One region of the Cytobacillus sp. Bva_UNVM-123 genome, then DNA from elsewhere that is predicted to be linked to it. Evidence: a T-box and tRNA genes for the amino acid it is inferred to sense, from the RefSeq annotation. Region 1 holds a T-box; the other regions hold tRNA genes.
The links. The T-box of region 1 lies ahead of KDN24_RS18505 (valine--tRNA ligase). A T-box ahead of a tRNA ligase gene usually reads a tRNA of that ligase, here a tRNA-Val.

Region 1 (3,235 bases):
TTTTACAAACCATTGTGTGGATAGATATGGCTCAACGACAGCACCGCTCCGCTCAGAATGACCCACTGAATGTAAATGCTCTTCAATTTTGAATAATACACCTAGCTCTTTGAGGTCTTTTACAATTTGCTTACGGCATTCAAAACGATCCATATCTTTGTATTTGCCAGCTTTTTCATTCATCGTTCCGTCTTCATTCATCACAAGCACACGTTCAAGATTGTGGCGGTTGCCAATTTCAAAGTCATTCGGGTCATGGGCAGGAGTAATTTTTACTGCTCCTGAACCAAATTCCATATCAACATAATCATCAGCAACAATTGGTATTTCACGGCCAACAATCGGAAGCTTAACTGTTTTCCCAATAAGGTGCTGATAGCGCTCATCCTCTGGGTGAACGGCAACTGCTGTATCACCAAGCATTGTTTCTGGACGGGTTGTCGCAATTTCAATATGACCTGAACCATCTGATAACGGATATTTCATATGATAGAAGGCGCCTTGAACATCTTTATGGATAACCTCAATATCTGAAAGAGCTGTTTTTGTTGACGGATCCCAGTTAATAATGTATTCGCCACGATAAATGAGTCCTTTTTTATAAAGAGAAACGAATACTTCACGAACTGCTTGAGAAAGGCCTTCATCTAGTGTAAAACGCTCACGGCTGTAGTCTAAGCCTAACCCTAGCTTTGACCATTGTTCGCGTATATGACTTGCATATTCCTCTTTCCATTTCCATGTTTCTTCAACAAATTTATCTCTGCCTAAATCATAACGAGATTTTCCTTCATTGCGAAGTTTTTCTTCAACCTTTGCTTGTGTAGCAATTCCGGCATGATCCATACCAGGCAGCCAAAGAACATCATAACCCTGCATTCTTTTCATGCGTGTTAGAATATCTTGAAGAGTTGTATCCCATGCATGACCAAGATGAAGCCTCCCAGTTACATTTGGAGGTGGAATAACGATCGTATACGGCTTTTTATTCTCATCATCCTTCGCCTCAAAAAACTTACCTTCTAGCCACCAATTGTAACGCCCCTTTTCAATCGATTGAGGGTTATATTTTGTTGGCATCGTAATTTCTTTTGTTTCCATCCGATTTCATCCTTTCTTAAATCAAATTCGCCTTGGCGAAATTGCACCCAGTTTTTATCGAGCGAGCTCGATAAATTCCCATTAAAAACAAAAAACTCCATTCGCCATAAAAGGACGAATGGAGTATGCTTCGCGGTACCACCTTTTTTTTAATCAAAAGCCAAAAAAATGCGAAGGGGGCTTAATTAGGATCGAAAACATAAGACAAGTTGAATTATCTTATAACCTCGAGTCCCAAAACACCGAAGCCAGACAGGATCTTGCTTATCCTTGCGTTCTAGTTTTGATTAACTCTTAAACAGATAACGGATTTCCCGTCTTTTGCTACTTCGGCTTGTTGCCTTTCACAAAAGAAGCTCAAGGGCGACCTTCCAACGGTTTTGCTTAGAAAACCTTTCAGCTACTGGTTTTCCTCTCTTAAAGCAAATTGCCATCGTACTCTTCCCTATCCTCGCTGATAATATATATGATTATATTACTAATAGTAAGGTTTTACGTCAATCATTATGACCGATTTAATTGTATTATATGCATTTTAGCGTAATTTGAAACATACTGTAAATTAATAGGCACATAAAAGGATGTTTACACATAGTATAGTGAATGAAAGGAAATTCGGAAAGGAGCGTAATGAATGAGAAGAAGATATAATCCCAATACACTTCCACCTTGGTTACGGACAATAAGAGGAGCATGCTCACAATTTATCATTCCATTTTGCTGTTTTCAAGGGATACGAGTCATTATTTTTCCTACGACGTTTGATGTTCTATTTCTTGCCGCTTTAATCTTAATTGCTGTAGCTTTGCATTTACAACTGCTTTAAAGGAGCCCAAAATTTAAGATTGACTTTGGGCTCCTTTTTGTGTTTGTGTTTGTGCTTCTGCTTCTTTTGCTTGCTTTTTTTGCTGCTCAATTTCCTCTATTCTCATGACAACATACTCTGTATTTTTGAACAGCCAGTATTGTCTATGAAGATGGTAAGTAGCTTTTCGTTCACTTAAACGTTTTGGACTTTTGTAATATTTTTCCGCTGAGCGAATGATAGAACCAGGATGGGCAAAATAACTTAAAAAAAGCAAAAACTCATCTTCTTTAAAAGGAAAATGATTCAAATACGTATAAATCCATTCAATACATTCCTCTGAGCGTTTAGGATGTGTTTTTAATGTCCGTGATAAAAAAGGCAATAAATCATGAAGAGGTGATCCTTGTTTAGCATTTTCAAAGTTAATAAAATATCCGTAGCCCCTATCATCATACAGGAAGTGTTCGGTCGAGACTTTTCCATGAACAATTACAGTACGAGCTTTATCATTATCCTTCGTTTTTTCATACCATTCCTTTAATTTATTACTTGAATATCTCAATGCTTGATTGACTTCATTATAATAAAGGGCAAATGATAATTCGAATGGGGACATGTATACCCTCTGTTCACACGCCTCAATAAAACCTTCGAGAAATTCTGTTTCTTTTTCCCACTCCTGTATAGTATTTTCATAATGTTCCTTTCTCTCATCCTTCTCTATTTTCACTTCACGAACAGATAATGTATGCAGCCTTGCTAATTCTCGAAATAACTGCTGATGACGAGCAAAACGATTTTCCTTCTCTTCATTTGCTAACCAAGGCATTAAATAATAAAGTTCATTATTATGGAGAACTGCATACCTACCATCAACAGTTGGGAAAATTGGCACAATCCGATTATATCCATTTTGAAATAAGGTTTGGACATGACGAATAAAGTCGGCGCCTTGTTTTGGGTTAATTTTTTTTAAAGCAAATATACCTTTATTCGTATAGATTCGTTGAACATTGCCTATTTCCTCCACAAAATGAGGCTCAAGGGCATAATGCTTTACGATCGGCATAACTTTCATTAATCGATTCTTTTCATACATAAGAATCACTCACCTTTATAGAAAAACGAAAATGATTGTAAAACAAAAGAAAACAGTCAAGCAGGTTTTTTCAACCTGCTTAGCCTGTTTTTGTCATCGAGTTAACGAGCTACAGCAGCGGGAATATAGAGAACTTGCCCTTCCTGGATATCATGATTTATCTCCAAATGATTCACTTTTAGTAACTGTAGAACAGGTATATCATATCTTTCCGCAATCATATCAAC
Region 2 (3,235 bases), 390 kb from region 1:
AAAGTTTACCATTCGGTGATGTTTTGCTCTGTTGCTGTAATCTTTTAAAATTCTCTACCGACTGAGCTACTGAGCCAAACATTTTTTTAAAATGGCGGTCCGGACGGGACTCGAACCCGCGACCTCCTGCGTGACAGGCAGGCATTCTAACCAACTGAACTACCGGACCAAATTGCGGGGACAGGATTTGAACCTGCGACCTTCGGGTTATGAGCCCGACGAGCTACCGAACTGCTCCACCCCGCGATAATAATATTTTTTAAAGTTTCACAATGCTTGTTTTAAGCATTAAGACTGTCCCGATTTCAGGAAGCTTACTCAAGAAGCAGCTCAATCGGTACAACTCGCAGTTTACTCGATGAAGTAACGCTCGTTGCTCCACCCCGCGATAGTAATATTTTAAATCTTGTTATGCCATTCATTTAAGAAAAATGGCGGAGGAAGAGGGATTCGAACCCCCGCGCGGTTTAACCCGCCTGTCGGTTTTCAAGACCGATCCCTTCAGCCGGACTTGGGTATTCCTCCGTATGTTATATGGTGGACCTTGTAGGACTCGAACCTACGACCGGACGGTTATGAGCCGTCTGCTCTAACCAGCTGAGCTAAAGGTCCAAGATTCATCATTATATCAAAACTTGTAAGCAATCTTGAATATGGTAGCGGCGGAGGGGATCGAACCCCCGACCTTACGGGTATGAACCGTACGCTCTAGCCAGCTGAGCTACACCGCCAAATAAATGTTTATTATATTTAAATAATAATGGAGCCTAGCGGGATCGAACCGCTGACCTCCTGCGTGCAAGGCAGGCGCTCTCCCAGCTGAGCTAAGGCCCCGTAATTTTAGTGGTCGGGAAGACAGGATTCGAACCTGCGACCCCTTGGTCCCAAACCAAGTGCTCTACCAAGCTGAGCTACTTCCCGAAAAAACAAACGCGCCCGAAAGGAGTCGAACCCATAACCTTCTGATCCGTAGTCAGACGCTCTATCCAATTGAGCTACGGGCGCAATATAATGGTGCCGAGAACCGGAATCGAACCGGTACGGTAGTCACCTACCGCAGGATTTTAAGTCCTGTGCGTCTGCCAGTTCCGCCACCCCGGCACATTATGGAGCGGAAGACGGGATTCGAACCCGCGACCCCCACCTTGGCAAGGTGGTGTTCTACCACTGAACTACTTCCGCATATTATGTAAAGTGCGGGTGAAGGGAGTCGAACCCCCACGCCTTGCGGCGCTAGATCCTAAGTCTAGTGCGTCTGCCAATTCCGCCACACCCGCATATTTAAAGTGGTGAGCCATGCAGGATTCGAACCTGCGACCCTCTGATTAAAAGTCAGATGCTCTACCGACTGAGCTAATGGCTCAAAATTCAAAGTTTTAAAAACTGAATTTTGATAGTAGTAATAAATATGCTCCAAAGCCCTTTGGTCTTTGTCGCAGATTTTAAAAGCTTACCATTCGTTGAAGTAAAGCTTCGTGGCTGTAATCTTTTAAAATCTGGTGCCGGCCAGAGGACTTGAACCCCCAACCTACTGATTACAAGTCAGTTGCTCTACCAATTGAGCTAGGCCGGCTCATAATGGTGGAGGATGACGGGATCGAACCGCCGACCCTCTGCTTGTAAGGCAGATGCTCTCCCAGCTGAGCTAATCCTCCATATTTAATAGCTTGGCGGCGTCCTACTCTCACAGGGGGAGAGCCCCCAACTACCATCGGCGCTGAGAAGCTTAACTTCCGTGTTCGGGATGGGAACGGGTGTGACCTTCTCGCTATCGCCACCAAACCAATATCTTAATATCCTCATTTAAGAGATTTTCTAAAGACATACTCTATTATAACTAATTTTTAGCTTTTTGCAAGAGGAAAATTTGCAATTTCATTCCCTCAAAACTAGATAATAAGAAGAAGAAATAGAGTAATCATAATTATTTTGGTTAAGTCCTCGACCGATTAGTATTTGTCAGCTCCACGTGTCACCACGCTTCCACCTCAAACCTATCAACCTGATCATCTTTCAGGGGTCTTACTAGCTTGCGCTATGGGAAATCTCATCTCGAGGGGGGCTTCATGCTTAGATGCTTTCAGCACTTATCCCGTCCGCACATAGCTACCCAGCTATGCCTTTGGCAAGACAACTGGTACACCAGCGGTGCGTCCATCCCGGTCCTCTCGTACTAAGGACAGCTCCTCTCAAATTTCCTGCGCCCACGACGGATAGGGACCGAACTGTCTCACGACGTTCTGAACCCAGCTCGCGTACCGCTTTAATGGGCGAACAGCCCAACCCTTGGGACCGACTACAGCCCCAGGATGCGATGAGCCGACATCGAGGTGCCAAACCTCCCCGTCGATGTGGACTCTTGGGGGAGATAAGCCTGTTATCCCCGGGGTAGCTTTTATCCGTTGAGCGATGGCCCTTCCATGCGGAACCACCGGATCACTAAGCCCGACTTTCGTCCCTGCTCGACTTGTAGGTCTCGCAGTCAAGCTCCCTTGTGCCTTTACACTCTACGAATGATTTCCAACCATTCTGAGGGAACCTTTGGGCGCCTCCGTTACTCTTTAGGAGGCGACCGCCCCAGTCAAACTGCCCACCTGACACTGTCTCCCGCCCCGATAAGGGGCGCGGGTTAGAATTTCAATACAGCCAGGGTAGTATCCCACCGATGCCTCCACCGAAGCTGGCGCTCCGGCTTCCTAGGCTCCTACCTATCCTGTACAAGCTGTACCGAAATTCAATATCAGGCTACAGTAAAGCTCCACGGGGTCTTTCCGTCCTGTCGCGGGTAACCTGCATCTTCACAGGTACTATAATTTCACCGAGTCTCTCGTTGAGACAGTGCCCAGATCGTTACGCCTTTCGTGCGGGTCGGAACTTACCCGACAAGGAATTTCGCTACCTTAGGACCGTTATAGTTACGGCCGCCGTTTACTGGGGCTTCAATTCAGAGCTTCGCTTACGCTAACCCCTCCTCTTAACCTTCCAGCACCGGGCAGGCGTCAGCCCCTATACTTCGCCTTGCGGCTTCGCAGAGACCTGTGTTTTTGCTAAACAGTCGCCTGGGCCTATTCACTGCGGCTCATCCGGGCTATTCACCCAAATGAGCACCCCTTCTCCCGAAGTTACGGGGTGATTTTGCCGAGTTCCTTAACGAGAGTTCTCTCGCTCACCTTAGGATTCTCTCCTCGCCTACCTGTGTCGGTTTGCGGTACGGGCACCTGTTACCTCGCTAGAG
Region 3 (3,235 bases), 2.1 Mb from region 1:
CTAACGATACCGGTGGCCGGGGTCGAACCGGCACTCCGTGAGGAACACGATTTTGAGTCGTGCGCGTCTGCCAATTCCGCCACACCGGCATATATAAAAGGAGACGATTAATATTTAATAATTGGAGGCGGCAACCGGATTTGAACCGGTGAATAAAGGTTTTGCAGACCTTGGCCTTACCACTTGGCTATGCCGCCAGATTAAAATGGAGCGGAAGACGGGATTCGAACCCGCGACCCCCACCTTGGCAAGGTGGTGTTCTACCACTGAACTACTTCCGCAGATGGCTGGGCTAGCAGGATTCGAACCTACGAATGACGGAGTCAAAGTCCGTTGCCTTACCGCTTGGCTATAGCCCAATAATAATTTATTATTACTATTCATTATACGAATTTATTTGATATATATTACTTAAAATATGGGGCGGCTGATGGGAATCGAACCCACGAGTGTCGGAACCACAATCCGATGCGTTAACCACTTCGCCACAACCGCCATAATGAATGGAAAGGGTATTAATTTCATAATCAATATTATATTATGGGGCGGCTGATGGGAATCGAACCCACGAATGTCGGAACCACAATCCGATGCGTTAACCACTTCGCCACAACCGCCATAATGAATGGCAGGGGTAGTAGGAATCGAACCCACATCAAAGGTTTTGGAGACCTTCGTTTTACCATTAAACTATACCCCTAAATGGTGGTGGGGGACGGATTCGAACCGCCGAACCCAAAGGGAGCGGATTTACAGTCCGCCGCGTTTAGCCACTTCGCTACCCCACCGTATACAAGACAGTGCCGGCCAGAGGACTTGAACCCCCAACCTACTGATTACAAGTCAGTTGCTCTACCAATTGAGCTAGGCCGGCATATTCATTTTTAATTCATTATTTAAATGGTGGCTCAGGACGGAATCGAACCGCCGACACAAGGATTTTCAGTCCTTTGCTCTACCGACTGAGCTACTGAGCCAAATGAAATATTACTTCCTAAACTAATTTTGCGATAAAAAGTGTGCGCCAAATCTCTTCTCGATTTGTTGCAAATTTTAAAAGTTTACCATTCGGTGATGTTTTGCTCTGTCGCTGTAATCTTTTAAAATTCTCTACCGACTGAGCTACTGAGCCAAACATTTTTTTAAATGGCGGTCCGGACGGGACTCGAACCCGCGACCTCCTGCGTGACAGGCAGGCATTCTAACCAACTGAACTACCGGACCAGATTGCGGGGACAGGATTTGAACCTGCGACCTTCGGGTTATGAGCCCGACGAGCTACCGGACTGCTCCACCCCGCGATAATAATATTTATTAGATTTCACAATGCTTGTTTTAAGCATTAGGACTGTCCCGATTTCAGGAAGCTTAGTCAAAAAGCAGCTCAATCGGTACAACTCGCAGTTTAATCGATGAAGTAACGCTCGTTGCTCCACCCCGCGACAATAATATTAATGGTGGAGGATGACGGGCTCGAACCGCCGACCCTCTGCTTGTAAGGCAGATGCTCTCCCAGCTGAGCTAATCCTCCGAAGCACAGGACGTGCGAGTGCATGCGTTGCGACAGGACGTCGCGCATTTAGCATGCCTTCTTAAAATGGTGACCCCTACGGGATTCGAACCCGTGTTACCGCCGTGAAAGGGCGGTGTCTTAACCGCTTGACCAAGGGGCCATTATATATTTATGTAAATGGCGGAGAGCAAGGGATTTGAACCCTTGAGACAGCTATAAACCGCCTACACGATTTCCAATCGTGCTCCTTCGGCCACTCGGACAGCTCTCCTAATGGCTCCGCAGGTAGGATTCGAACCTACGACCGTTCGGTTAACAGCCGAATGCTCTACCACTGAGCTACTGCGGAATGATAATAATAAAGCTGCTTGGCGGCGTCCTACTCTCACAGGGGGAGAGCCCCCAACTACCATCGGCGCTGAGAAGCTTAACTTCCGTGTTCGGGATGGGAACGGGTGTGACCTTCTCGCTATCGCCACCAAACCAATATCTTTATATTCTCATTTAAGAGATTTTCAAAGACATACTCTATTATAACTATTTTTTAGCTTTTTGCAAGAGGAAAATTTACAATTTCATTCCCTCAAAACTAGATAATGGTAAGAAGAAAAAAGAGTAATCTTAAAGCGTGTCCAGCTCCAGTGCCTAGGGGCTCGAGGTCTTAAGTCAATCCGTCAAGAAGGTTAAAGTACAACCTTCTCGCCGTCTCGTCTTAAGCTTGTCGCCCCTAAGCAAGGCACTTCCGCTTTTCGTTTTTGGTTAAGTCCTCGACCGATTAGTATTTGTCAGCTCCACGTGTCACCACGCTTCCACCTCAAACCTATCAACCTGATCATCTTTCAGGGGTCTTACTAGCTTGCGCTATGGGAAATCTCATCTCGAGGGGGGCTTCATGCTTAGATGCTTTCAGCACTTATCCCGTCCGCACATAGCTACCCAGCTATGCCTTTGGCAAGACAACTGGTACACCAGCGGTGCGTCCATCCCGGTCCTCTCGTACTAAGGACAGCTCCTCTCAAATTTCCTGCGCCCACGACGGATAGGGACCGAACTGTCTCACGACGTTCTGAACCCAGCTCGCGTACCGCTTTAATGGGCGAACAGCCCAACCCTTGGGACCGACTACAGCCCCAGGATGCGATGAGCCGACATCGAGGTGCCAAACCTCCCCGTCGATGTGGACTCTTGGGGGAGATAAGCCTGTTATCCCCGGGGTAGCTTTTATCCGTTGAGCGATGGCCCTTCCATGCGGAACCACCGGATCACTAAGCCCGACTTTCGTCCCTGCTCGACTTGTAGGTCTCGCAGTCAAGCTCCCTTGTGCCTTTACACTCTACGAATGATTTCCAACCATTCTGAGGGAACCTTTGGGCGCCTCCGTTACTCTTTAGGAGGCGACCGCCCCAGTCAAACTGCCCACCTGACACTGTCTCCCGCCCCGATAAGGGGCGCGGGTTAGAATTTCAATACAGCCAGGGTAGTATCCCACCGATGCCTCCACCGAAGCTGGCGCTCCGGCTTCCTAGGCTCCTACCTATCCTGTACAAGCTGTACCGAAATTCAATATCAGGCTACAGTAAAGCTCCACGGGGTCTTTCCGTCCTGTCGCGGGTAACCTGCATCTTCACAGGTACTATAATTTCACCGAGTCTCTCGTTGAGACAGTGCCCAGATCGTTACGCCTTTCGTGCGGGTCGGAACTTACCCGACAAGGAATTTCGC

Region 2: it encodes a tRNA-Val, which carries the amino acid that the T-box ahead of KDN24_RS18505 (valine--tRNA ligase) is inferred to sense. The anticodon was not compared.
Region 3: it encodes a tRNA-Val, which carries the amino acid that the T-box ahead of KDN24_RS18505 (valine--tRNA ligase) is inferred to sense. The anticodon was not compared.

What each region holds. Positions count from the first base shown of each region.
Region 1 covers NZ_CM177772.1:3,603,111-3,606,345, forward strand. Annotated here, with positions in the region: gene KDN24_RS18505 (valine--tRNA ligase) at 1-1,101, opposite strand, end outside; T-box leader at 1,209-1,562, opposite strand; gene KDN24_RS18510 (YszA family small membrane protein) at 1,736-1,927, shown strand; gene ysxE (spore coat protein YsxE) at 1,941-3,008, opposite strand; gene spoVID (stage VI sporulation protein D) at 3,110-3,235, opposite strand, start outside.
Region 2 covers NZ_CM177772.1:3,988,755-3,991,989, forward strand. Annotated here, with positions in the region: tRNA gene KDN24_RS20500 (tRNA-Asp) at 93-169, opposite strand; tRNA gene KDN24_RS20505 (tRNA-Met) at 173-246, opposite strand; tRNA gene KDN24_RS20510 (tRNA-Ser) at 433-525, opposite strand; tRNA gene KDN24_RS20515 (tRNA-Ile) at 536-612, opposite strand; tRNA gene KDN24_RS20520 (tRNA-Met) at 655-731, opposite strand; tRNA gene KDN24_RS20525 (tRNA-Ala) at 762-834, opposite strand; tRNA gene KDN24_RS20530 (tRNA-Pro) at 845-921, opposite strand; tRNA gene KDN24_RS20535 (tRNA-Arg) at 932-1,005, opposite strand; tRNA gene KDN24_RS20540 (tRNA-Leu) at 1,013-1,101, opposite strand; tRNA gene KDN24_RS20545 (tRNA-Gly) at 1,108-1,182, opposite strand; tRNA gene KDN24_RS20550 (tRNA-Leu) at 1,196-1,277, opposite strand; tRNA gene KDN24_RS20555 (tRNA-Lys) at 1,288-1,363, opposite strand; tRNA gene KDN24_RS20560 (tRNA-Thr) at 1,498-1,573, opposite strand; tRNA gene KDN24_RS20565 (tRNA-Val) at 1,580-1,655, opposite strand; rRNA gene rrf (5S ribosomal RNA) at 1,666-1,782, opposite strand; rRNA gene KDN24_RS20575 (23S ribosomal RNA) at 1,930-3,235, opposite strand, start outside.
Region 3 covers NZ_CM177772.1:1,507,087-1,510,321, reverse strand. Annotated here, with positions in the region: tRNA gene KDN24_RS07230 (tRNA-Leu) at 8-89, opposite strand; tRNA gene KDN24_RS07225 (tRNA-Cys) at 123-197, opposite strand; tRNA gene KDN24_RS07220 (tRNA-Gly) at 207-281, opposite strand; tRNA gene KDN24_RS07215 (tRNA-Gln) at 285-359, opposite strand; tRNA gene KDN24_RS07210 (tRNA-His) at 420-495, opposite strand; tRNA gene KDN24_RS07205 (tRNA-His) at 542-617, opposite strand; tRNA gene KDN24_RS07200 (tRNA-Trp) at 627-700, opposite strand; tRNA gene KDN24_RS07195 (tRNA-Tyr) at 704-788, opposite strand; tRNA gene KDN24_RS07190 (tRNA-Thr) at 802-874, opposite strand; tRNA gene KDN24_RS07185 (tRNA-Phe) at 902-977, opposite strand; tRNA gene KDN24_RS07180 (tRNA-Asp) at 1,148-1,224, opposite strand; tRNA gene KDN24_RS07175 (tRNA-Met) at 1,228-1,301, opposite strand; tRNA gene KDN24_RS07170 (tRNA-Val) at 1,456-1,531, opposite strand; tRNA gene KDN24_RS07165 (tRNA-Glu) at 1,599-1,673, opposite strand; tRNA gene KDN24_RS07160 (tRNA-Ser) at 1,692-1,784, opposite strand; tRNA gene KDN24_RS07155 (tRNA-Asn) at 1,788-1,862, opposite strand; rRNA gene rrf (5S ribosomal RNA) at 1,880-1,996, opposite strand; rRNA gene KDN24_RS07145 (23S ribosomal RNA) at 2,269-3,235, opposite strand, start outside.